Regions from separate parts of the Ramlibacter sp. 2FC genome, predicted to be linked through region 1. Evidence: predicted binding sites of a transcription regulator. Region 1 holds the regulator's gene; each other region holds the start of a gene.
What was found. Region 1 encodes sigma-54, which starts transcription at its own class of promoters, with help from an activator protein. Its sites were predicted from a motif close to TGGCANGNAANCTGCTTT; they were not measured.
Positions count from the first base shown of each region.

Region 1 (5,921 bases):
GACGCCGAGCTCGGGGCGCTGGACAGCCCGGCCGCCCAGGCCCTGATGCTGCAGCTGGCCAAGTACCCCGAGATGCTGGCCGCGGCGGCGCAGGACTTCGCGCCGCACGACGTGAGCTTCTACCTGCGCGAGCTGGCCGCCAGCTACCACAGCTACTACGACGCCGAGCGCATCCTGGTCGACGACCAGGCCGTCAAGCGCGCGCGCCTGGCCCTGGTCGCCGCGACCGCCCAGGTGCTGCACAATGGCCTGGCGGTGCTCGGCGTGTCGGCTCCGAGCAAGATGTGAGGGCCCAGATGAGACGAGAGCAACAAGGCGGAACCTTCCTCGGTTTCATCGTCGGCCTGCTGGTGGGTCTGGGCGTGGCGCTGGCTGTGGCGATCTACGTGACCAAGATGCCCGTGCCCTTCTTGAACAAGAACCAGCCGCGCTCGGCCGACCAGGACGCGGCCGAGGCCAGGAAGAACAAGGACTGGGACCCGAACGCGCCGCTGTACGGCAAGAGCCCGGCGCGCTCCGCGCCGCCCGCGGCCAGCGGTCCCGTCGGCGCCGTGGTTCCCGCGCCGGCCCCTGCGGCCACGCCGGCGCCGGCGCCCGAGATCCCCATCCTGCGCGGCGCGGGTCCCAACGCGGCGCCCGCCGCCAAGCCGCCGGCGAGCCGGCCGGCCGCCTCGGCCGACCCGCTGGGCGACCTGGCGCGCGCCAAGGCGGGCGCCGCGACGGCCGACCCGTTCAGCTACTTCGTGCAGGCCGGCGCCTTCCGCACCCCCGAGGACGCCGAGGCGCACCGTGCCAAGCTCTCGCTGATGGGCGTGGAGGCGCGCGTGAGCGAGCGCGAGCAGGCCGGCCGCACGGTCTACCGAGTGCGCGTGGGCCCGTTCGACCAGCGCGATGCCGCCGAGCGCCTCAAGGAGCGGCTGGAGGGCAACGGCGTGGAGGCGGCCCTGGTGCGCGTGCAGCGCTGAGGAACTTCGGCCACCGGCCGGGCTCTGTGAGGAACAGGAGTGAATCAATCAATGAAACGTCGTGAATTTTCCATGGGGGCGGCCGCAGTCGCGCTGGCGGGTGTCCCGGCCCTTTCCTCGGCCCAGGCCTTCAAGCCGCGCGAGGGCAAGGACTACATCGAGCTGGACAAGCGCGTGCCGGTCGAGACCGGGGCCGGCAAGGTCGAGGTGATCGAGTTCTTCTGGTACAGCTGCCCGCACTGCAACGCCTTCGAGCCGGCCTTCGACGCCTGGGTCAAGGCCGCGCCCAAGGACGTGAGCGTGCGCCGCGTGCCGGTGGCCTTCCGCGACGACTTCGCGCCGCAGCAGCGCCTGTACTACACGCTGGAAGCCATGAACAAGCTCGAGGAGCTGCACCGCAAGGTGTTCCACGCCGTGCACGTGGAGCGCCAGGCGCTGAACCGCGACGAGACCATCCTGGCCTGGGCCGAGAAGCAGGGCCTGGACAAGGCCAAGTTTGCCGAGGTCTACAAGTCCTTCGGCGTGGCCAGCAAGCTGCGCCGCGCGGTGCAGCTGCAGGAGGCCTTCAAGGTCGAGGGCGTGCCCTCGCTGGGCATCGCGGGCCGCTACTACACCGATGGCTCGCTGGCCGGCAGCATGGAGCGCGCCCTGCAGGTGGTCAACTACCTGGTCGACGAGACGCGCAAGGGCCGCTGAGCGCGCGGCCAGGTCATGTCGAAAGCCCGCGATGCGGGCTTTTTCATGCGGCGGCGCCAGGTCTCCGCGGCCTGCGCCGCTACAATCGAGCAAGATTCATGCCCTTATGAAAACGCCCTACGCCAAGCACTTGCTCGCCCTGTCCCTGGTCCTTTGCGCGCTGCCTGCGGCCGCCGAGCGTGCCGACCGCGACAAGCCCATGAACATCGAGGCCGATACGCTGCGCTACGACGACCAGAAGCAGACCAGCACCTTCACCGGGCGCGTGGTCGTGACCAAGGGCACCATCGTCATGCGCGGCGCGCGGCTGGACGTGCGCCAGGACGCCGAGGGGCGCCAGTACGGCACTCTGACCGCCGAAGCCGGCCAGCGCGCCTTCTTCCGCCAGAAGCGCGGCGCGCCCGACGAGTACATCGAGGGCGAGGGCGAGGTCATCGACTACGACGGGCGCGCCGACAGCGTGCGCTTCACCCGCCGCGCCGAGTTGCGGCGCTACCGCGGCAGCACGCTGAACGACGAGATCACCGGCAACGTGATCGTCTACAACAACAGCACCGAGGTCTTCACCGTGGACGGCACGCCGCGCCCGGCCGGCGCCAGCGGCGCCGCCGCACCCGGCGGCCGCGTGCGTGCCATGCTGGCGCCGCGATCGGCCGCCTCGGCGCCGGCAGCGCCCCAGGGGACGCCGAACCTGCGCCCCAGCACCAGCCTGGGCGGGGAGCGCCCGTGACGGCGGTGGCGCGCTCCCACCCGGCGGCCACCGGGTCGCATGAGGCCGCCGGCGACGGGCGGCTCGAGGCCCTGCAGCTGCAGAAGTCCTACGGCAGCCGCAAGGTCGTGCACGACGTCTCGCTGTCGGTGAAAAAGGGCGAGGTCGTGGGCCTGCTGGGCCCCAACGGTGCGGGCAAGACCACCTCCTTCTACATGATCGTGGGCCTGGTGCGCGCCGACGCGGGCGAGATCCGCATCGACGGCCAAGCCGTGGCGCACATGCCCATCCACCGCCGCTCGCGCCTGGGCCTGTCCTACCTGCCGCAGGAGGCTTCCATCTTCCGCAAACTCAGCGTGGCCGACAACGTGCGCGCCGTGCTCGAGCTGCAGCGCGGCGCCGACGGCAAGCCGCTGGCCGACGCGGAGATCGAGCGCCGCCTCACGGACCTGCTGCAGGACCTGCGCGTCGAGCCCCTGCGCGACTCGCCGGCCGTGGCCCTGTCGGGCGGCGAGCGGCGCCGCGTCGAGATCGCGCGCGCCCTGGCGACCTCGCCGCGCTTCATCCTGCTCGACGAGCCCTTCGCCGGCATCGACCCGATCGCCGTGATCGAGATCCAGCGCATCATCGCCTTCCTCAAGAGCCGCGGCATCGGCGTGCTGATCACCGACCACAACGTGCGCGAGACGCTGGGCATCTGCGACCACGCCTACATCATCAGCGAGGGGCGGGTGCTGGCCCAGGGCACGCCGCAGGAGATCGTGAACAACGCCGAAGTGCGCCGCGTGTACCTGGGCGAGCACTTCCGCATGTAAGCGCCACAGGCCGTGCCATGAAACAGGGTCTCTCGCTGCGCGTTTCGCAGCACCTCGCGCTCACGCCCCAGTTGCAGCAGTCGATCCGCCTGCTGCAGCTGTCCACGCTGGAGCTGAGCCAGGAGGTCGAGCAGATGCTCGACGAGAACCCTTTCCTGGAGCTGGCCAACGACGAGGCGCCGCGCGAGGACTACGGCCTCGAGCAGGCCGACGCCGGGCCCAGCGCCGGAGATCGCCTGTCCGAGGCCGCGGCCGAGCCCGTCGGCACGGGTGCCGACGAGGGGCCCGCGGCGACAGTCGAGGCCGAGCTCGACGGCACCGAGAGCTGGGAGGGCGATGGCAGCGTGGAGCTCGCACCCGACGACAGCGAGTGGGGCGGCGATGCGCCGGCGCGCAAGCACAGCGATGACGACGAGGTGGCAGACGCCGGCGAGCTGGCGCGCAGCCAGGAGTCGCTGACCGAGTTCCTGCACCGCCAGGCCCTGGCGCTGCGCCTGTCCGAACTGGACCGTGCGGTCCTGCGCTTCCTGATCGAGTCGATCAACGACGACGGCTACCTCGAGGACTCGCTCGAGTCGCTGGCCGAGAGCCTGGCCGGGCGCGAGGACCTGGAGCAGTTCGAGGAGCTGGTGCACCGCTTCACGCTGGCGCTGTACCTGCTGCAGTCGCTGGAGCCCACCGGCGTGGGCGCGCGCAACTTGGCCGAATGCCTGAGCCTGCAGCTGCGTGCGCGCCTGGCCGAGGCGCCCGAGGACGCGGTGGCGCGCACCGCGCTGCGCATCTGCGCCCAGCCCATCGAGCTGCTGGCGCGGCGCGACATGCGCCGCCTGGTCCAGCTGTGCGGCGAGCCCGAGGCCGCGATCCGCGCCGCGATCGCCCTGATCGCCCGGCTCGAGCCCAAGCCCGGGCGGCGCTTCGTCGACGTGGAGCGCCAGGTGGTGGTGCCCGACGTGATCGTGGTCAAGACCGGACGCGCCTCGCAGCCGCAGTTTCGCGTGCAGCTCAACCCCGACGTGATGCCGCGCCTGCGCGTGCACGACATCTACGCCAACGCGCTGCGCGGTGGCCGCGGCGAGGGCCACCAGGCGCTGCAGCAGCGGCTGCAGGAGGCGCGCTGGTTCATCAAGAACATCCAGCAGCGCTTCGACACCATCCTGCGCGTGGCCAACGCCATCGTCGAGCGGCAAAAGAGCTTCTTCGTGCACGGCGAGCTCGCCATGCGCCCGTTGGTGCTGCGCGAGATCGCCGACGAACTGGGCCTGCACGAGTCCACCATCTCGCGCGTCACCACCGCCAAGTACATGGCCACGCCCTACGGCACCTTCGAGCTCAAGTATTTCTTCGGCTCGGCCCTGGGCACCGAGGCCGGTGGCAACGCCTCGAGCACGGCGGTGCGCGCCCTGATCAAGCAGTTCGTCGCCTCCGAGAGCCCCAAGAAGCCGCTGTCCGACAACCAGATTTCCGACATGCTCAAGGAGCAGGGCATAGAGTGCGCGCGCCGCACCGTGGCCAAGTACCGCGAGGCGCTGCGCATCGCGCCCGCCAACCTCAGAAAAGCCCTGTAAGGATGGCCCCCACGCTTGTCACTGCGTGTACTGCGCTGCCCCCCGAGGGGGCCTTCGCGCCTTGGGGCGGCCCGGCGGCGCTCAATACATGAATCAACTACAACTTTTTCTTCCGTGCGCCGCCGGCGTCGAGGGCTTGCTGGCCGACGAGGTGCATGCACTGACCGGTCTTACCGGCCAGGACTTGCTGACCGGCCGCGGCGGCGTGCTGGCGCGCGCCTCCTGGCGCGACGCGATGCTTCTCAACCTGCACAGCCGCCTGGCGCAGCGCGTGCTGGTGCAGCTGGCGCAGCGCCCCTACCGCGGTGAGGCCGACCTTTACGAGGCGGCCGCCGGCGTGGCCTGGGAGATCTGGTTCACCACCAAGCAGAGCTTCAAGATCGAGATCACGGCCCAGCACAGCCCGCTCAAGAGCCTGAACTTCGCAGCGCTCAAGATCAAGGACGCGGTGGCCGACCGCTTCCGCAACAAGGGCGGCGTGCGGCCCGACGTGGACACGCGCTGGCCCGACGTGCGCATCTATGCCCACCTGACCTCGGACCAGGCCACGCTCTACATTGACACCTCGGGCGAGCCGCTGTTCAAGCGCGGCTGGCGCGAGGACAAGGGCGAGGCGCCGCTCAAGGAAACGCTGGCCGCCGCCATGATCGCGGCCAGCGGCTGGGACCAGCAGTGCGCCGACGGCCTGCCGCTGTACGACCCTTGCTGCGGCAGCGGCACCATCGCCATCGAGGCCGCGCAGATCGCCTGCGGCATCGCGCCCGGCGGCCTGCGGCGCTTCGGCTTCGAGAAGCTGCTGCCGTTCCAGCCCCATGTCTGGCAGGCGCTCAAGGCCGAGGCCCAGGCCGCCGTCCATGCCCCCGTGGCGCCGGTGTTCGGCAGCGACGTGGCGCACCGCATGGTCGACTTCGCCCAGCGCAACGCCGAGCGCGCCGGCGTGAGCCATGCCGTGCAGCTGCGCGGCGGCGACGCGCTGCAGCGCATGCCGCCCAGCGAGCGGCCCGGCGTGATGCTGCTGAACCCGCCCTATGGCGAGCGCATCGCCGCCGCCGGCGTGGCCGGCCGCGGCCGCGAGGGCTTCCAGCCCGGCGCCCTGGCCTTGTCCCGCACTGCGCGCGCCGGCCGCGAGACCGCGCAGACCGACGACGGCGGCGACTTCTTCCTGCAGCTG
Region 1 covers NZ_SCMM01000006.1:1,583-7,503, reverse strand. The annotation lists gene argS (arginine--tRNA ligase) at 1-288, shown strand, start outside; gene FFS10_RS04190 (SPOR domain-containing protein) at 297-965, shown strand; gene FFS10_RS04185 (thiol:disulfide interchange protein DsbA/DsbL) at 1,017-1,661, shown strand; gene lptA (lipopolysaccharide transport periplasmic protein LptA) at 1,768-2,391, shown strand; gene lptB (LPS export ABC transporter ATP-binding protein) at 2,397-3,185, shown strand; gene FFS10_RS04170 (RNA polymerase factor sigma-54) at 3,203-4,750, shown strand; gene FFS10_RS04165 (THUMP domain-containing class I SAM-dependent RNA methyltransferase) at 4,839-5,921, shown strand, end outside.

Region 2 (5,921 bases), on a different contig from region 1:
GTATGCGAATCGTGGCAGCTTGGCCGCTCTCGTTCGGAGCATACTTTGCCCGAAATTCTCCGGTGCAAATGTTGGAACGCAGAGATAAAGGTATCGGCTTGTGAACCTGGCGCAAGAATTCCTGACCCGGCTGGCGCGGGAGCCGGCCGTGCTGGTCACCATGGACAGCGTCCAGGGCTCGGGCCCGCGCGAGGTCGGGGCCTGGATGGCGGTGTTCGCGCAGGGCGAGGTCGGCACCATAGGCGGCGGGCATCTGGAGTTTCAGGCGCAGCAGCAGGCCCGTGAGGGCCTGCGTGGCGAGGCGCTGGTTCCGCTGCGGCGCTTCGCGCTGGGCCCCAGCCTGGGCCAATGCTGTGGTGGGGTGGTGCATCTGCGCTTCGAGCAAGTGGGGCCGGCGGACGCGGCCTCGCTGCACACGCGGCTGGCCGCTGCGCGCGCGCCGCTGGCGCTGTTCGGCGGCGGCCATGTGGGCCGGGCCCTGATCGAGGTGCTGGGCCGGCTGCCGTTCGAGCTGCTCTGGGTCGACAGCCGCGACGACATCTTTCCGGACCAGCTGCCCGACAACGTGCGCTGCGAGCATTCGGAACCGGTGCAGGCGGCGGTGCGTGACCTGGCCCCCGGCAGCCGCGTGCTGATCATGAGCTTCAGCCATGCCGAGGACCTGGACGTGGTGGCGGCCTGCCTGCAGCGCCTGCGCGAGCGGGCCGACCTGCCCTTCATAGGCCTGATCGGCAGCAAGACCAAATGGGCCGCCTTCCGCCACCGCTTGCGCGAGCGCGGCTTCAGCGAGGCCGAATGCGCGCGCGTGACCTGCCCGATCGGCCTGCCCGGCATCGGCGGCAAGCAGCCCGAGGTGATCGCGGTCTCGGTCGCGGCGCAGCTGTTGCAGACGCTCTGAGGGGCCCTCTCAGTTGAGGTCGAGCGTGAGCCGCGCGCGGGCCAGCAGCACGCCGCAGGCGATGCCGTCCAGCACCGGGCGGCCCACGCGGGCCGTCAGCGCCGGCGCGTAGCCGCACAGCACGGCCCCGGCCAGCACCAGGCTGTCCGCGCCGGCGGCCAACAGTCCCTGCGCCGCGGCCGCCAGGGCCTCGAGCACGGCCGGATCGGGCGCGCCGGGAGGCGCACCGTAGGCCTGGGGCAGCTCGGGCGCGGCCAGGCCCGCCAGGCGCGAGGCCAGGCCCAGTGATGCCACATGGGCTTCGTAGAGCGGCGCCATCTGCGGCCCCAGGGTCAGCAGGCCGAAGCGGGGGCCGTGCAGCAGGGCCATCAGGCAGGCCGCCTCGGTCATGCCGATCACCGGCCGGGGGCTGAGCGCGGCGCGCGTTTCGGCCAGGCCGCAGTCGAGCGAGATGGCGATCAGCACCGCGTCGTGCTCAGGGCCATGCCGGCGTGCCATCGCGAGCACCTGCTCGGCCGCCGCCGGCAGCTGGTCGGACTGGGTCACGGCGCGCGGGCCTTCGCTGGCCGTGAGCGCCGTCAGATGATCGGCGGGGCCCAGCAGCGGCCGCGCCGAGGCCGCGAGCCGCTCGGTGATGTTTTCCGAACTGTTGGGATTGATCAGCAGCAGCTGCAATTCAAGACTCCATGTCCAGAAACACCGCCTCGAGGTCGGCCTCCACCGCCGCGTCGTCGAGCGAGACGCCATGCTCGATGTGGTCCAGGTGGGCCAGCATCAGCTGCTGCGCGTGCGCCAGGTCGCGCCGCGCGATGGCGTCGATGATGTCGGTGTGCTCGTCGGCGCGGCAGCTGGCGGCCGTGGGCGCGTCGAACAGCAGGATGATGAGGCAGGTCAGGGTGCTGAGCTCGCGCATCGAGCGCACGTAGGCGAAATTCCCCGCCAGGTCGGCCAGCAGGCGGTGGAACTCGCCCGACAGCCGGATCACGGCGCGCCGGTCGTCGCGGCGGCGGGCCTCGAGCTCGATCTCCTGGTGCTGGCGCAGGCGCTCCACTTTTTCGGGCGTGAGGGTCTTGACCAGGCGCTGCAGCACCGCGGGCTCGATCACGCGCCGGGCCTCGAACACGTCCATGGCGCGCTCGGGCGTGGGCTTGGCCACGAAGGCGCCGCGCTGGGGGTACAGGTCGACCACCTGCTCGTGCGCCAGCCGCGCCAGCACCTCGCGCACCCGCGTGCGGCTGACGTTGAAGATGTTGGCCAGCCGGTCCTCGCCCAGCTTGGTGCCCGGGTGCAGGCGGTGCTCGAGGATGGCCGCGTAAATCTTTTCGTAGATCTCGTCGCTTGCGGCCTCGCGCTCGTTGCGGGGGGCGGGGGGCTTGGCTCTGGCTTGGTGCGGCATGGGGGCGTGCTTCGGTGGGGCGGGTGCCGGCGCAACGCCCCTGCATGGTGCGGGCGATGCCTTGGGCGCATGGCAGTGGCTCGGACGAGGGACTCCAGGAAGTTGGGGGCAGCGTCGGCGCTGGCTGGCCGTGCGGCAATGATGCGGCGCAGCGTTTTTGTTGACATCAGTGTAAACACTAGATGTGACATTGAAGTTTTCGATGATTATTCGTTTGCGCGCCGGAAATCGTCCAACTTGGTGCGAAATCCATGGCACAGGAATTGCAAGTTGTTGGGAGTTTTGATGAATATTTTTCTCATGTTTGTAAATCATATTGCTGACAATGTGTCGGACTCGTCGAGCCGGTCTCTGCGTGGAGGCGGCCATGTCTGAGGCCTTCGACCTGGTCGTGCGCCACGCCCGCGTGGCCACCGCCAGCGATACCTTCGAGGCCGACCTCGGCATACGCGACGGCCGCATCGTGCAGATCGGCACCCAGCTGCCCGCCGGCGCGCGCGAGATCGACGCGGCCGGCCGCGTCGTCACCCCCGGCGGCGTCGACGCCCATTGCCACCTGGACCAGCCCATGGCTCCGCCGGTGCGCATGGCCGACGACTTCGACAGCGGCACCCGCGCCGCCGCCTGCGGCGGCACCACCACCGTGATTCCCTTCGCCGCCCAGGAAAAGGGCCAGTCGCTGCGCGCCGCCGTCGCCGACTACCACCGCCGCGCCGAAGGCCGTGCCCATGTGGACTACGCCTTCCACCTGATCGTCAGCGACCCCACGCCCCAGGTCCTGGGCGAGGAATTGCCCGCCCTGATCCGCGAGGGCTACAGCTCGTTCAAGATCTACATGACCTACGACGAGCTCAAGCTCGACGACGGCCAGATCCTCGACGTGCTGGCCGTCGCGCGCCAGCACGGCGCCATGGCCATGGTCCATGCCGAGAACGCCGACTGCATCGCCTGGCTGACCAAGCGCCTGGAAGCGGCCGGCCAGACCGCGCCGCGCTTTCATGGCCTGAGCCGCCCCATGCTGGTCGAGCGCGAGGCCACCCACCGTGCCATCGCCCTGGCCGAGCTGGTGGACACGCCCATCCTGGTCGTCCATGTCTCGGGACGCGAGGCGGTGGAGCAGATCCGCTGGGCGCGCGCCCAGGGCCTCAAGGTCTTCGCCGAGACCTGCCCCCAGTACCTGTTCCTCTCCGCCGAGGATCTGGGCATAGACAACAGCTACCTGGGCGCGCGCTGCGTCTGCAGCCCGCCGCCGCGCGACAAGGCCAACCAGCAGGTGATCTGGGACGGCCTGGCCGACGGCCTGTTCACCGTCTTCTCCTCCGACCACGCGCCCTTCAACTACGACAGCCCCGAGGGCAAGAAGCCCGGCGGCCAGGAGGTGGCCTTCCGCCACATCCCCAACGGCATCCCCGGCATAGAGACGCGCATGGCGCTCTTGTACTCCGAGGGCGTGCTGGGCGGGCGCATCACCCTGAACCGCTTCGTCGAGCTCACCGCCACCAACCCGGCCAAGGCCTATGGCCTGCACCCGAGGAAGGGCACCATCGCCGTGGGGGCCGACGCCGACCTGGTGGTCTGGGACGAGGGCGAGCGCACCATACGCAACGCCGATCTACACCACGCGGTGGACCACACGCCCTACGAGGGCCAGCGCCTGCGCGCCTGGCCGGGCCTCACGATCGCGCGCGGCGAGGTCGTCTGGGACGGCCAGGACTTCCGGCCGCCGTCCCGGCCCGGGCAGTTCCTGGCCTGCGGCGCGCCCACGCTGCTGCCCAGGGTCGGTGGGGCAACGGGGAGCGCCGCATGAAGCTGCTGCTGATCAATCCCAACATTTCGGACAGCGTGTCGGACCTGATCCGTGCCGAGGCCCAGCGCAGCGCCGCGCCCGGCACCGAGATCGAGGTGCTCACCGCGCCCTTCGGCGTGGCCTACATCGAGACCCGCTTCGAATCGCTGATCGGCGCCTACGCCACCGCCCAGCTGGCGGCCGAGCACCATGCGGGCTACGACGCGGTGGTGGTGGCGGCCTTCGGCGACCCGGGCCTCACGGGCCTGCGCGAGGCCCTGCCGGTGCCGGTGACCGGGCTGACCGAGGCGGCGCTGGCCAGCGCCCACCTGCTGGGCAACCGCATCTCGGTGATCGCGATCTCGCAGCGCATCCAGGCCTGGTACCGCGAAGTCATCACTTCCTATGGATTCGGCCCGCGCCTGGCCAGCATACGCGCGCTGGACCGGCCTCTGGCCAGCATAGGCGGGGTGCAGGAGGAGCACGCCCAGGCGCTCCAGGCCCTGGCCGAGCGCGCCGTCGACGAGGACGGCGCCGAGGTCATCGTGCTGGCCGGCGCGCCGCTGGCGGGCCTGGCGCGCCAGCTCAAGGGCCGGCTGCCGGTGCCGGTGGTCGACGGCGTGTCCAGCGCCGTGCGCCACGCCGAGACCCTGGCCGCGCTGCAGCCCGGCCAGGCCCGGCGCGGCAGCTTCGCTCCCCCGCCCGAGAAGCCCAACCGCGGCCTGCCGCCGGCCCTGGCCGCGCTGCTGGCCGCCGGTGCGCAGCGCCGCGCCGCCCAGCCTTGATCACCCCGCTTCACCACTGACACAGACCACCCACGAAAGGATCCACACCATGAACCGCCTGTCCTCCGTTTCCCGCCGTTTCGCTCTCGCCGCCTGCGCCGCCGCGACCCTGGCCGCTGCCCCGGCCGCATTCGCCCAGCAGAAGCTGCAGATCGCCGGCAACTTCGCCACCGAGCATCCCAGCAGCGTCGCCGTCGACCAGGTGTTCAAGAAGGAGGTCGCGCGCCTGACCAACAACCAGCTGCAGGTCGACGTGTTTCCCGCCATGCAGCTCGGCGGCGCCAAGGAGAACATCGACGCCGTGCGCTCCGGCACCCTGGCTCTGACCTGGGTCGGCGGCGCCTTCCTCTCGCGCATCGTGCCCGAGCTCGAGGCCGTGAGCCTGCCCTTCGTGTTCCGCGACCGGGAGGCAGCATTCCGCGTCATCGACGGCCCGGTGGGCCACGCCATCGACCAGAAGCTGCAGGCCAAGGGCTTCGTCTCGCTGGGCTGGATGGAGCTGGGCTCGCGCAACATCACCAACAGCCGCGGCCCGATCAAGACCATGGCCGACCTCAAGGGCCTGAAGCTGCGCCTGCAGCCCAACGAGACCCACCTGGCCTCGTTCCGCGCCCTGGGCGCCAACCCGGTGGCCATGGACGTCAAGGAGCTCTACTCGGCGCTCGAGCAGCGCGTGGTCGACGCCCAGGAGAACCCCTACACGGTGATCAGCGCCAGCCGCTACAGCGAGGTGCAGAAGCACCTGTCCAACAGCGGCCATTTCTTCGACTTCATCGCCGTCGTGGCGAGCAAGAAGGCTTTCGAGCAGCTCAAGCCCGAGTACCAGAAGGCCGTGCGCGAGGCCATGGCCGCCACCATCGCCCACCAGCGCAAGCTCGCCATCGAGAGCGAGGCCAAGGCCCTGGCCGAGCTCAAGGGCAAGATGACCCTGACCGAGATCGCGCCGACCGCCCTCGAGGAGATGCGCAAGGCCACGGCGCCGGTGATCGAGGAGGTCAAGAAGCGCGCCGGCGCCGAGCTGGTGAACCAGGTGCTGGCCGAGGCGGCCAAGCGCTG
Region 2 covers NZ_SCMM01000014.1:11,912-17,832, forward strand. The annotation lists gene xdhC (xanthine dehydrogenase accessory protein XdhC) at 101-898, shown strand; gene FFS10_RS08225 (aspartate/glutamate racemase family protein) at 908-1,573, opposite strand; gene FFS10_RS08230 (GntR family transcriptional regulator) at 1,575-2,294, opposite strand; gene hydA (dihydropyrimidinase) at 2,662-4,101, shown strand; gene FFS10_RS08240 (aspartate/glutamate racemase family protein) at 4,098-4,865, shown strand; gene FFS10_RS08245 (TRAP transporter substrate-binding protein) at 4,915-5,921, shown strand, end outside.
Region 2: a site for sigma-54 is predicted at 2,547-2,564, ahead of hydA (dihydropyrimidinase). Genes of this name have one in related genera too.

Region 3 (5,921 bases), on a different contig from region 1:
GCAGCACGGCCTTGGCCTGGGTCCAGACCTGGGCCGCGATCGAGTAGTCGGCGGCCGTCACCACGCTGGCGGTGACCCAGTCGGCCACGAAGCCCGGGCCGCCCAGGCTGGGCGAGTTGAACACGCCGGTCAGCAGGGCGCCGACGATGCCGCCCACGCCGTGCACGCCGAACACGTCCAGCGAGTCGTCCGCGCCGAGCAGCTTCTTGAGGCCGTTGACACCCCACAGGCAGGCGAAGCCGGCGATCAGGCCGATCACCAGGGCACCGCCGATGCCGACGTTGCCGGCGGCCGGCGTGATGGCCACCAGGCCGGCCACGGCGCCCGAAGCGGCACCCAGCATCGAGGCCTTGCCGCGCATCAGCGCCTCACCCACGCACCAGGCCAGCACGGCGGCGGCGGTGGCGACCAGGGTGTTGATGAAGGCCAGGGCGGCGAAGCCGTTGGCTTCCAGGGCGGAGCCGGCGTTGAAGCCGAACCAGCCCACCCACAGCAGCGAGGCACCGACCATGGTCAGCGTCAGGCTGTGCGGCGCCATGGACTCACGGCCGTAGCCGATGCGCTTGCCCACCAGGAAGGCGCCCACCAGGCCGGCCACGGCGGCGTTGATGTGCACCACGGTGCCGCCCGCGAAGTCGAGCGCGCCCCACTGCCAGATCAGGCCGGCCTTGGCGGTCATCGCGTCCACCACTTCCTTGCCGGTGTAGGCGTCCGGGCCCATCCAGAACCAGACCATGTGCGCCACGGGCAGGTAGCTGAAGGTGAACCAGATCGTCATGAACAGCAGCACGGCGGAGAACTTGATGCGCTCGGCGAAGGCGCCGACGATCAGCGCGCAGGTGATGCCCGCGAAAGTGGCCTGGAAAGCGGCGAACACGATCTCGGGGATCACCACGCCCTTGCTGAAGGTCGCGGCGTTGGCGAAGGTGCCGGCTGCGTTGTCCCAGATGCCCTTCATGAACAGCCGGTCGAAGCTGCCGAAATAGGCATTGCCCTCGGTGAAGGCCAGGCTGTAGCCGTAGATGAACCACAGCACCACGATCAGCGAGAAGGTGACCATGACCTGCATCAGCACGGACAGCATGTTCTTGCTGCGCACCAGGCCGCCGTAGAACAGGGCCAGGCCGGGCACGACCATCAGGATCACGAGCAGGGTGGAGACCAGCATCCAGGCGGTATCGCCCTTGTTGGGCACCGGTGCCGGAGCGGCGGCGGCTTCGGCCGGCTTGGCTTCGGCAGCGGCAGGCGCGGCCGCAGCAGCGGCGGCGGGCGCCGCTGCGGGAGCGGCTTCGGCGGGCTTGGCTTCGGCGGCGGCCGGTGCCGTCGCCGCCGGCGCGGCGGCAGGCGCCTGGGCCGACACGAGGCCGGCGCCCATCAGCAGGCTCAGGCCCAAGGCCAGGGAGGCAAGCAGTTTCTTCATGTCCGTGTTCTCTCGTCTTGTGCTTTATTCGGGAAGGACAGGCCGGGCGCGGCGCGCGCCAGCCGGTCCCGCAAATCTCACAATGCTTCCTTGCCGGTCTCGCCGGTGCGGATGCGGATCACCTGCTCGAGGTCGTAGACGAAGATCTTGCCGTCGCCGATCTTGCCGGTGCGGGCGGCACCCTCGATGGCTTCGATGACGCGCTCGACCAGGTCGTCGGCCACGGCGGCCTCGATCTTGACCTTGGGCAGGAAGTCGACCACGTATTCCGCGCCGCGGTACAGCTCGGTGTGGCCCTTCTGGCGGCCGAAGCCCTTGACTTCGGTCACGGTGATGCCCTGCACGCCCATGCCGGACAGGGCTTCGCGCACCTCGTCCAGCTTGAACGGTTTGATGATCGCTGTCACCAGTTTCATTTGGGGTTCCTCTCGGTTTGAAAGAGCGCGGCGCCGGGCGCCGCGCTGCTGTGGTCTGTGTTTACAGGGTCTTAGTGAGCGTCACGATCAAGGCGCTCTTGTTGACCGACTTGCTGGCATCGATGGCGTAGGGGTAGGACGCCTTCTTGTTGGCGCCGACCACCGCGCCGGTCAGCGAGACGCCGCCGCCGAAGTCGTAGGAGGCGCCAACGCTGTAGTCGGTGTAGTCGGCAGCGCCGGTGACTGCCTTGAAGTTGGTGAAGCCCACCGAGGCCTTCAGGGTCACGTTCTTGGCGACTTCCTGGGCATAGGCCAGGTTCAGGTAGCCCGTGCCCTTGCCGTCGTCGGTGGCCTTGCCGACGCCGAAGTAGCCGTCCGACACGGTGTGCGAGTACTTGGCCGTGAACGGGCCGTAGCTCACGGCACCGTAGAGCTCGGTGGTGTTGCCGAAGTTGTTGCCCGGGTACAGGTAGGCCAGTACGCCCACGTCGAAGCCCAGAGCGCCGGAGCTGAACTTGTAGCCGCCGTAGACGTCGCTCTCGAGGCTGTTGCCGCTCAGCCAGTCGACGCTGGAGTTCCAGTTGCCGACGTAGAAGCCGGTCCCGCCGAAGGCGTAGTCGAAGCCGCCCTGGATCGCCGGCTTGAAGGTCTTGGTCCGGCTCTGGTCCTGATCCTGTCCACGGAACTTGTAGTTGCTGGTGAGGCTGACGTTGGCGGTCAGCTGGGCGCTGGCCAGCATGGGCAGGGCAGCCAGGGCGGCAACGGCGAGAACTTTGGCGGACTTCGATGTCATCGACTTCTCCATTGGTAGGTTGTTGAAAGGAGCTTCTCAAACCAAGCATGGAACGTGCCAATTTGTCACAGGGCATGATCCGTGCACCCTGGCCGGCCTTGCCGCGTTTGACCACTAAGATGGTCCCGCACAAGGCACCAACAATGTGCATTACGCCACGATTTGCAGCAGAAAACCGTTCAATGCACCAGTCTTGGGAGGAAAGTATCCATGAGTTTGTCTTTGGTGCAAAGTCGCGCCGTTCTGGGGCTGGAAGCGCCGGCGGTCACCGTGGAGGTGCACTTGGCCAACGGCCTGCCGAGCTTCACCCTGGTCGGCCTGGCCGAGGTGGAGGTCAAGGAAGCGCGAGAGCGCGTGCGCTCGGCCCTGCAGAACGCGGGCCTCGAGTTCCCGCATGACAAGCGCATCACCGTGAACCTGGCGCCGGCCGACCTGCCCAAGGACTCGGGCCGCTTCGACCTGCCTATCGCCCTGGGCATCCTGGCCGCCAGCGGGCAGATAGCCGGCGCCCGCCTGGCCGGCCACGAATTCGCGGGCGAGCTCTCGCTGTCGGGCGAATTGCGCCCGGTGCGCGGCGCGCTGGCCATGAGCCTGGCCCTGCACCAGCAGGGCGTGGCTAGCCGCCTGGTGCTGCCGCCCGGCAGCGCCGAGGAGGCCGCCCTGGTGCCCGACGCCCAGGTGTACCGCGCGCGCCACCTGCTCGACGTGGTTCAGCAGTTTCTGCCCGCCCCCGCGGCCCCGGCCGAGGGCGAAGGCTGGGCCCGCGTGACGCCCGCGATTCCGTGCGAGGCCGCTCCCGGCCCGGACCTGGCCGACGTCAAGGGCCAGGCCGCGGCCAAGCGCGCGCTGGAGATCGCCGCCGCGGGCGGCCACAGCCTGCTGCTCGTCGGCCCGCCCGGCTCGGGCAAGTCCATGCTCGCCCAGCGCCTGGCCGGCCTGCTGCCGCCCATGACGGTGGTCGAGGCGCTGGAGAGCGCGGCGCTGGCCAGCCTGGGCGGGCGCTTCTCGCTGGCCCACTGGTCGCAGCGGCCTACGGCCAGCCCGCACCATTCGGCCAGCGCCGTGGCCCTGGTCGGCGGCGGCTCGCCGCCGCGGCCCGGCGAGATTTCGCTGGCCCACCACGGCGTGCTTTTCCTCGACGAACTGCCCGAGTTTCCGCGCGCCGCGCTGGAGGCGCTGCGCGAGCCGCTGGAGACCGGCCGCATCGCGATCGCGCGCGCGGCGCGGCGCGCCGAGTTCCCGGCGCGCTTCCAGATGATCGCGGCCATGAACCCCTGCCCCTGCGGCTACCTGGGCGCCGCAGGCCGCAGCTGCCGCTGCACGCCCGACCAGGTGTCGCGCTACCAGGGCAAGCTCAGCGGCCCGCTGCTCGACCGCATCGACCTGCATGTGGAGGTGCCGGCCCTGCCCGCCGAAGAGCTGCTGCGGGCGCCGGCCGGCGAGGGCACGGCCGCCATCCGCGAGCGCGTGGTCGGGGCCCGGCAGCGCGCGCTGGACCGCCAGGGCAAGCCCAACCAGGCGCTTCAAGGGCGCGAGATCGACGCCCAGCTGGCGCTCGACGACCAGGCCCTGCGCTTCACCCAGACCGCCGCCGCCCGCCTGGGCTGGTCGGCGCGCAGTACGCACCGGGTGCTCAAGGTCGCGCGCAGCATCGCGGACCTGGCGGGCGCCGCCGGGGTGGGCGCAGCCCATGTGGCCGAGGCCATACAGTACCGGCGGGCGCTGCGGCCGGCCTGACGCCGGGGCGGCGTCCCGAATCCCCAGCCGACATCAGGGGCTCGCGCCCGTGCGCCCCTGCGCCGCGCCGCATCGTGCTTTCATCTGCGCTGTGCGACCCGGATTCCGGCACCGCCGGCCGGGCGCACGGAGGCCTGCATGAGCCCCATGCGCAAGTTCTGGATCGTTGCGGCAGCGTTGCTGCTGCTGGCCCTGCCGACCTCGCTGGCAGGCACGGCGAGCGTGCCGGTGCTGCAGGTGCAGGACGCGATCGGGCCGGCCAGTGCCGACTACCTGTTGCGCGGCCTGCGCCGGGCGGCGCAGGAGGGGGCGCCACTGGTGATCGTGGAGCTGGACACCCCGGGCGGGCTCGACAGCTCGATGCGGCAGATGGTGCAGGCCATCCTCGCCTCGCCGGTGCCGGTGGCCGTCCACGTGCGGCCCGCGGGCGCGCGCGCCGCGAGCGCCGGCACCTACATCCTCTACGCGGCCCATGTGGCGGCCATGGCGCCGGCCACCACGCTGGGCGCCGCGACGCCGGTGGCCATCGGCCTGCCCGGCACCGAGCGCAAGCCGCCCGGCGCACCGGGGGGCGGCCAGGGCGATGCCAAGCAAGGCAAGGACAAGGCTCCCGCGCCGCCCGCCGACGCCATGACTGCCAAGCAGGTGCACGACGCCGCCGCCTTCATCCGCGGCCTGGCCCAGCTGCGCGGGCGCAACGCCGAATGGGCCGAGCGCGCGGTGCGCGAGGCCGTGAGCCTGACGGCCGAGGAAGCACTGCGCGAGCGCGTGATCGACCTGCTGGCGCGCGACCCCGCCGAGCTGCTGGCCCGGCTCGACGGCCGCAGCCTGCGCACGGCCGGCGGCGAGCTGAAGCTGGCCACGCGCGGCTTGACGCTCGAGACAAGGCCGCCCGACTGGCGGCACCGGCTGCTGTCGGTGGTCAGCCAGCCCAGCATCGCGCTGCTCTTGATGATGCTGGGCATCTACGCACTGCTGTTCGAGTTCTCCTCGCCCGGCCTGGGCCTGGCCGGTGTGTTCGGCGCGATCAGCCTGCTGCTGGGCCTGTTCGCGCTGCAGCTGCTGCCGGTCAATTACGCCGGCCTGGCCCTGATCCTGCTGGGCATGGGACTGTTCGTGGCCGAGCTGCTGGCGCCGAGCTTCGGCGTGCTGGGCGTGGGCGGCATCGCGGCCTTCGTCGCCGGCGGCCTGCTGCTGTTCGACACCGAATTGCCGGGCTTCGGCGTGCCGCTGCCGCTGATCGTGGGCCTGGCCCTGCTGTCGGCGGCCGTGGTGCTGCTGGGTGGGGGCCTGGCGCTGAAAGCGCACCGGCGCCCCGTGGTCAGCGGCCATGCGGCGCTGATCGGTGCCCCGGGCCGGGTGCTGCATGTCGCGGACGGCGACAGCTGGGCCGAGGTCCAGGGCGAGCGCTGGCGCGTGAGCTGCCGCGAGCCGCTGCAGCCCGGCCAGGCGGTCCGCGTGGTCGGCGTGCGGGGACTGACGCTGGACGTGCAGGCCGAACCCGAAGCGACACGACAAGGAGCCTCATCATGATCATCGACCTCGGCCTGGGCAA
Region 3 covers NZ_SCMM01000016.1:60,375-66,295, forward strand. The annotation lists gene amt (ammonium transporter) at 1-1,420, opposite strand, end outside; gene glnK (P-II family nitrogen regulator) at 1,498-1,836, opposite strand; gene FFS10_RS09250 (TorF family putative porin) at 1,898-2,629, opposite strand; gene FFS10_RS09255 (YifB family Mg chelatase-like AAA ATPase) at 2,840-4,366, shown strand; gene FFS10_RS09260 (NfeD family protein) at 4,505-5,899, shown strand; gene FFS10_RS09265 (slipin family protein) at 5,896-5,921, shown strand, end outside.
Region 3: a site for sigma-54 is predicted at 2,672-2,689, ahead of FFS10_RS09250 (TorF family putative porin). Genes of this name have one in related genera too.

Region 4 (5,921 bases), on a different contig from region 1:
GTCCACGCGCGGCGCCTGGCTGGTGGGGCCGATGAACAGGCCGCTGAACAGGTAGCTCAGCGAAGGGTGGTTGTGCCAGTAGAGGATCAGGCTGGCCAGCAGCTCGGGCCGGCGCAGGAAGGGGCTGTCGGCCGGCGTGGCGCCGCCGAGCACGAAATGGTTGCCGCCGCCGGTGCCGGTGTGGCGGCCGTCGGTCATGAACTTCTCGGCCGACAGCCGGCTCTGGAACGCCGCATCGTAGAGGAACTCGGTGTGCTGCACCAGCTCCTGCCAGCTGTGGGCGGGGTGGATGTTGACCTCGATGACGCCGGGGTCGGGCGTGACCTGCAGCAGTTTCAGGCGCGGGTCGCGCGGCGGCGGGTAGCCCTCGAGCACGATCTTCAGGCCCAGCCCCTCGGCCGTGGCCTCGATCGCGGCCAGCAGGTCCAGGTAGTCCTCCAGGCGCGCCAGCGGCGGCATGAAGACGTAGAGCATGCCGCTCTTGCCGCCATGCTCGCGCTCGGCCTTGGGGCCGCTGGCGCGCATGGGGTCGCGCGCCTCCACGCACAGGGCGGTGCGCGTGACCCCCGGCGCCGACTCGCCGCGCTGCGGCAGATGGGCGGCGGCGGCGCTGGCGTGCGAGGGCTGGGCCTGGCCCAGCAGGTTGGCGCGCTGGGCGCCGCGCGGGCCTGCGCCCGGCGCGTGGCCCTGGCCCTGCACGGCCACGGTGCCGCCCTCGGCGAAACCGCCGCCCGGCGTCAGCGGGGCGTACTGGGCGCGCAGCTCGGCCGCCTGGGGCAGGGGCGCGCGCGGCGCGTAGGGGTCCTGCTCGACCAGGTAGGGGTAGTCGGCCTGGCTGACCCAGGGCAGGGAGTCGAGCGGCAGCCGGTAGCCCATGGGCGAGTCGCCGGGCATCAGGTACATGCGCCCGTCGCGGAAGAACCAGGGGCCGGTGGACCAGGCCGTGCCCGCCAGGGCCGGGTCGGAACCGTCCTGCGGATTGGCCTGCAGGGGCAGCACGTAGCCGACCACCGCGTCGAGCTTCTGGCCGAACACGCGGCGCAGGCGCTGGCGCTCCATCTCGTCGTCCAGCTTGGAATCGAACGGGTCCACGTTGACGGGCAGGCGGCGCTCGCGCCACAGGTAGTACCAGGCGTCCTCGTAGCCGGGCTCGATGTGGGCGTCGGACAGGCCCAGCCTGCGCGCCAGCGCCTGGGTGAAGCGCTGCGCGTCCTCGCTGGTGTAGGCCGCCGGCTCGCGCTCGTCGGCGAACAGGGCCGGGTTGTGCCACAGCGGCTGGCCGTCGGCGCGCCAGTAGATCGACAGCGCCCAGCGCGGCAGCTGCTCGCCGGGATACCACTTGCCCTGGCCGAAGTGCAGGAAGCCGCCCTGGCCGTATTCCTCGCGCAGCCGCTGCACCAGCTCGGTGGCGTAGCCGCGCTTGGTGGGCCCGAGCGCGTCGGTGTTCCATTCGGCCGCGTCGCGGTCCGAGGTCGAGACGAAGGTGGGCTCGCCGCCCATGGTCAGGCGCACGTCGCCGGCCTGCAGCCGCCGGTCCACCGCCTCGCCCAGCTGCATGACCTGCTCCCACTGGGCCTCGGTGTAGGGCTTGGTCACGCGCGGCGACTCGTGGATGCGCGTGACCTGCATGTGGTGGCTGAACGTCACCTCGCATTCATCGACCGCGCCCTCCACCGGGGCGGCGCTCGATGGCTGCGGCGTGCAGGCCAGCGGAACATGGCCTTCGCCCGCGAGCAGGCCCGAGGTCGGGTCCAGGCCGACCCAGCCCGCGCCGGGCAGGTAGACCTCGCACCAGGCGTGCAGGTCGGTGAAGTCGACCTCGGTGCCGCTGGGGCCGTCGAGCGCCTTGACGTCCGGCGTGAGCTGGATCAGGTAGCCCGAGACGAAGCGCGCCGCCAGGCCGCAATGGCGCAGCAGCTGCACCAGCAGCCAGCCCGAGTCGCGGCAGGAGCCACTGGCCTTGGCCAGCGTTTCCTCGGGCGTCTGCACGCCGGGTTCCATGCGGATCAGGTAGCGGATGTCGCCATGCAGCTGCTGGTTCAGCTTGACCAGGAAATCGATCGTGCGCATCTTGCTGCGGTCGACCTTGTCGAGATAGGCCTTGACCCGGGGCGTGAGCGGCTCGGTGGCGAGGTAGGGGCCGAGCTCCTGCTTGGTTGCGGCGCTGTAGCTGAACGGAAAGTGCTCGGCCTCGGGCTCCAGGAAGAAGTCGAACGGGTTGTAGACCGCCATCTCGACCACCAGGTCGACGGTGACCTTGAACTCGGTGGTCTTGTCCGGAAAGACCAGGCGGGCCTGGTAGTTGGCGAACGGGTCCTGCTGCCAGTTGATGAAATGCGTGCCGGGCGCTATGCGCAGCGAATAGGAGATGACCTCGCTGCGGCAATGCGGCGCCGGGCGCAGGCGTACGACCTGCGGGCCGAGGCCGACCGGGCGGTCGTACTGGTAGTGGGTGACGTGGCTCAGGGCGACGTGAATGGACATGCGCGTCTCGCTTTCCTTGGGCGGCTGTGCGGAAGGCAGCCGCACAGGCATACTAGCAAGACCCGAGCCAGCCGACGCACAAGTCTTCAGGCCGGTTCGGCATCCATTCATGCAGGAAACGCACAGCACAGCGGAGGGCGCGCGCGCCGGCGGCTTGGGGCCGGCGCTGGCCGGCTTTGTGATGGGCACGGCGCTGCAGTTGCAGCAGCCCGCGCTCTGGCCCGCCTGGGCCTACGCCGTTGGGCTCTTACCGGCACTGCTGCTGGCCGGCTCGAGCGGCCTGCGCGCGCGGGGCCTAGGCTGGCTGCTGTGCGCGGCCCTGGCCATGGGCTTCGCCCTGACCGGGCTGCGTGCCGGCGCCATCGCGCAGCGCCAGCTGGATCCGGCGCTGGAGGGGCGCGACCTCGACGTGAGCGGCGTGGTGGCCGCCATGCCGCAGCGCAACGAAGGCGGCCTGCGTTTTCGCTTCGAGGTCGAGTCGGCCCGCCTGGACCAGGCGCCCGTGAGCCTGCCGCCCCAGCTCTACCTGGGCTGGTGGGGCGGCGTGTCGGACGGCGCGGCCTCGCCAGAGCGCCAGCCGGCCGAGCTGCGCGCCGGCGAGCGCTGGCAGCTGCGCCTGCGCCTGAAGGCGCCGCACGGCAACCTCAACCCCCATGGTTTCGACTACGAGCTCTGGCTCTGGGAGCAGGGCCTGCAGGCCAGCGGCTACGTGCGCGCCGGGCCCAAGGACCCGCCGCCGCAGCGCCTGGGCGAGACCTGGCGCCATCCGCTGGAGCGGGCGCGCCAGACGGTGCGCGACGCCATCTTCGCGCGCCTCGGGTCCGCCGGCTCGGACGAGGCGCCGGATGCAGCGCTGCGCCGCGCGGGCGTGCTGGCGGCGCTGGTGACCGGCGACCAGGGGGCGATAGACCGGGCCGACTGGGACATGTTCCGCGCCACCGGCGTGGCCCACCTGATGAGCATCTCGGGCCTGCACATCACGCTGTTCGCCTGGGTGGCGATGGCGGGGGTGGGCGCGCTGTGGCGGCGCACCGCGCGCTGGGGCTGGCGCTGCTGCCTGTGGCTGCCCGCGCCGCAGGCGGCACTGCTCGGCGGCGTGGCCCTGGCCACGGCCTATGCGCTGTTCAGCGGCTGGGGCGTGCCGGCCCAGCGCACCGTGTGGATGCTGCTCGCCGTGAGCGCGCTGCGCCTGACGGCGCGGCAATGGCCCTGGCCGCTGGTCTGGCTGCTGGCCTGCGCGGTGGTGGTGGCCATCGATCCCTGGGCCCTGCTGCAGGCCGGCTTCTGGCTCAGCTTCGTCGCCGTGGGCGTGCTGTTCGCGGCCCGCGTCGAGGCCCGCGGGGACGAGGCCGCGGATCTCGATCGCCCCTGGTCCGAGGCGGGCAGCCTGTCCGCGCGCGCGGCCGCCGCGGCGGCGACCCTGCTGCGCGAGCAATGGGTGGTGAGCCTGGCGCTCACGCCGCTGTCGCTGCTGCTGTTCGGCCAAGTCTCTCTGGTCGGCCTGCTGGCCAACCTGATCGCCATTCCCTGGGTGACCTGGGTGCTCACGCCGCTGGCGCTGTGCGGTGTGCTGGTGCCGCCCCTGTGGGACATGGCGGCCGCGGCGCTGCGCCCGCTGGCGGCCGGCCTGCAGTGGCTGGCCGGCCTGCCGTTCGCGACGCTGTCCACGCCTGCGCCGGCGCTGTGGGCCGGCGCGGCGGGCGTCGCGGGCGGGGCCCTGCTGGCCATGCGCCTACCCTGGCGGCTGCGCGTGCTGGGCCTGCCTCTGCTGCTGCCGGCGCTGCTGTGGCAGGCGCCGCGTCCCGCGGCGGGCCAGTTCGAACTGCTGGCCGCCGACGTCGGCCAGGGCAATGCCGTCATCGTGCGCACCGCCAGCCACACGCTGGTCTACGACGCCGGGCCGCGTTTCTCTGCCGAAAGCGACGCGGGCCACCGCGTGCTGGTGCCCTTGCTGCGGGCGCTGGGCGAGCGTGTCGACACGCTGATGCTGAGCCACCGCGATACCGACCACACCGGCGGTGCGCGCGCCGTGCTGGCCATGCAGCCGCAGGCGGCACTGACCGGATCGCTGGCGGCGGACCATGAACTGCAGGCCTTGCGACCAGCCTCGCGCTGCGAGGCGGGCCAGCGCTGGGACTGGGACGGCGTGCGTTTCGAGCTGCTGCATCCCCAGCCGGGCGACGAGGGCCTGACGCAGAAATCCAACGCCTTGAGCTGCGTGCTGCGCATTGACAACGGCCGTCACGCCGCGCTGCTGCCGGGCGACATCGAGGCGGCCCAGGAAGCCCGGCTGGTGGCGGCTGCCGCGCCGCTGCGCGCCGACCTGCTGCTGGTGCCCCACCATGGCAGCAAGACCTCGTCGACGCCGGCGTTTCTGGACGCGGTCCAGCCTCGGCTGGCCCTGGTGCAGGCGGGCTACCGCAATCGCTTCGGCCATCCGGCCGCGCCAGTGATGGGGCGTTACAGCGAGCGAAACATCCGCGTCATCCAGTCCGCTGGCTGCGGTGCGGCGCGCTGGTCCAGCAGCGCCCCCGGCCTGGTGCGCTGCGAGCGCGAGCAGGCTGCGCGATACTGGCATCACCGTCTGCCCGACTGATGAACTATCGCGCGCGGGCCCAGAACTTGCTACCCTGACGGCAGGAGAAAGCGGCATGCAGAAATTCGACGAGATGTACACCACGCTGGCCCCCGCCGGGCAGAGCCAGTCGCAAAGCCAGGGGCAGGGCGCGGCGCAGAGTCAGACGCAGTCGCAGTCACAGTCGCAATCGCAGGTTCAGTCACTGGGGTCGGAGGTCCGCGAGCACTACAGGACTTACGCCCAGTGGTTGTCGCGCCAGAGCGCCGACGTGATGAGGGCGCGCCGCGAAGAGGCGGAGATGATCTTCCGCCGCGTGGGCATCACCTTTGCCGTCTATGGCGCCAAGGATGAAGATGGCGCGGGCACCGAGCGGCTGATCCCCTTCGACTTGATCCCGCGCATCATCCCGGCCCATGAGTGGGCCGGGATGGAGCAGGGCCTGGTGCAGCGCGTGACGGCGCTGAACCGCTTCATCCACGACGTCTACCACGAGCAGGAGATCCTGCGCGCGGGCGTGATCCCCGCCGACCAGGTCATGCACAACGCGCAGTTCCGTCCGCAGATGATGGGCGTGGACGTGCCCAACCAGATTTATTCTCACATCAGCGGCATCGACATCGTGCGCGCCCCCAACGCGCGCGGCGAGGGCGAGTACTACGTGCTCGAGGACAACCTGCGCGTGCCCAGCGGCGTCTCCTACATGCTGGAGGACCGCAAGATGATGATGCGCCTGTTCCCCGAGCTGTTCAGCGCGCACCGCGTGGCGCCGGTCGCGCATTACCCCGACCTGCTACTGGAGACCCTGCGCGCGTCCAGCCCCGCCATCACGGCCGAGCCCACGGTGGTGGTGCTCACGCCC
Region 4 covers NZ_SCMM01000029.1:36,148-42,068, reverse strand. The annotation lists gene FFS10_RS13755 (transglutaminase family protein) at 1-2,484, opposite strand, end outside; gene FFS10_RS13750 (DNA internalization-related competence protein ComEC/Rec2) at 2,594-5,080, shown strand; gene FFS10_RS13745 (circularly permuted type 2 ATP-grasp protein) at 5,136-5,921, shown strand, end outside.
Region 4: a site for sigma-54 is predicted at 2,537-2,554, ahead of FFS10_RS13755 (transglutaminase family protein). Genes of this name have one in related genera too.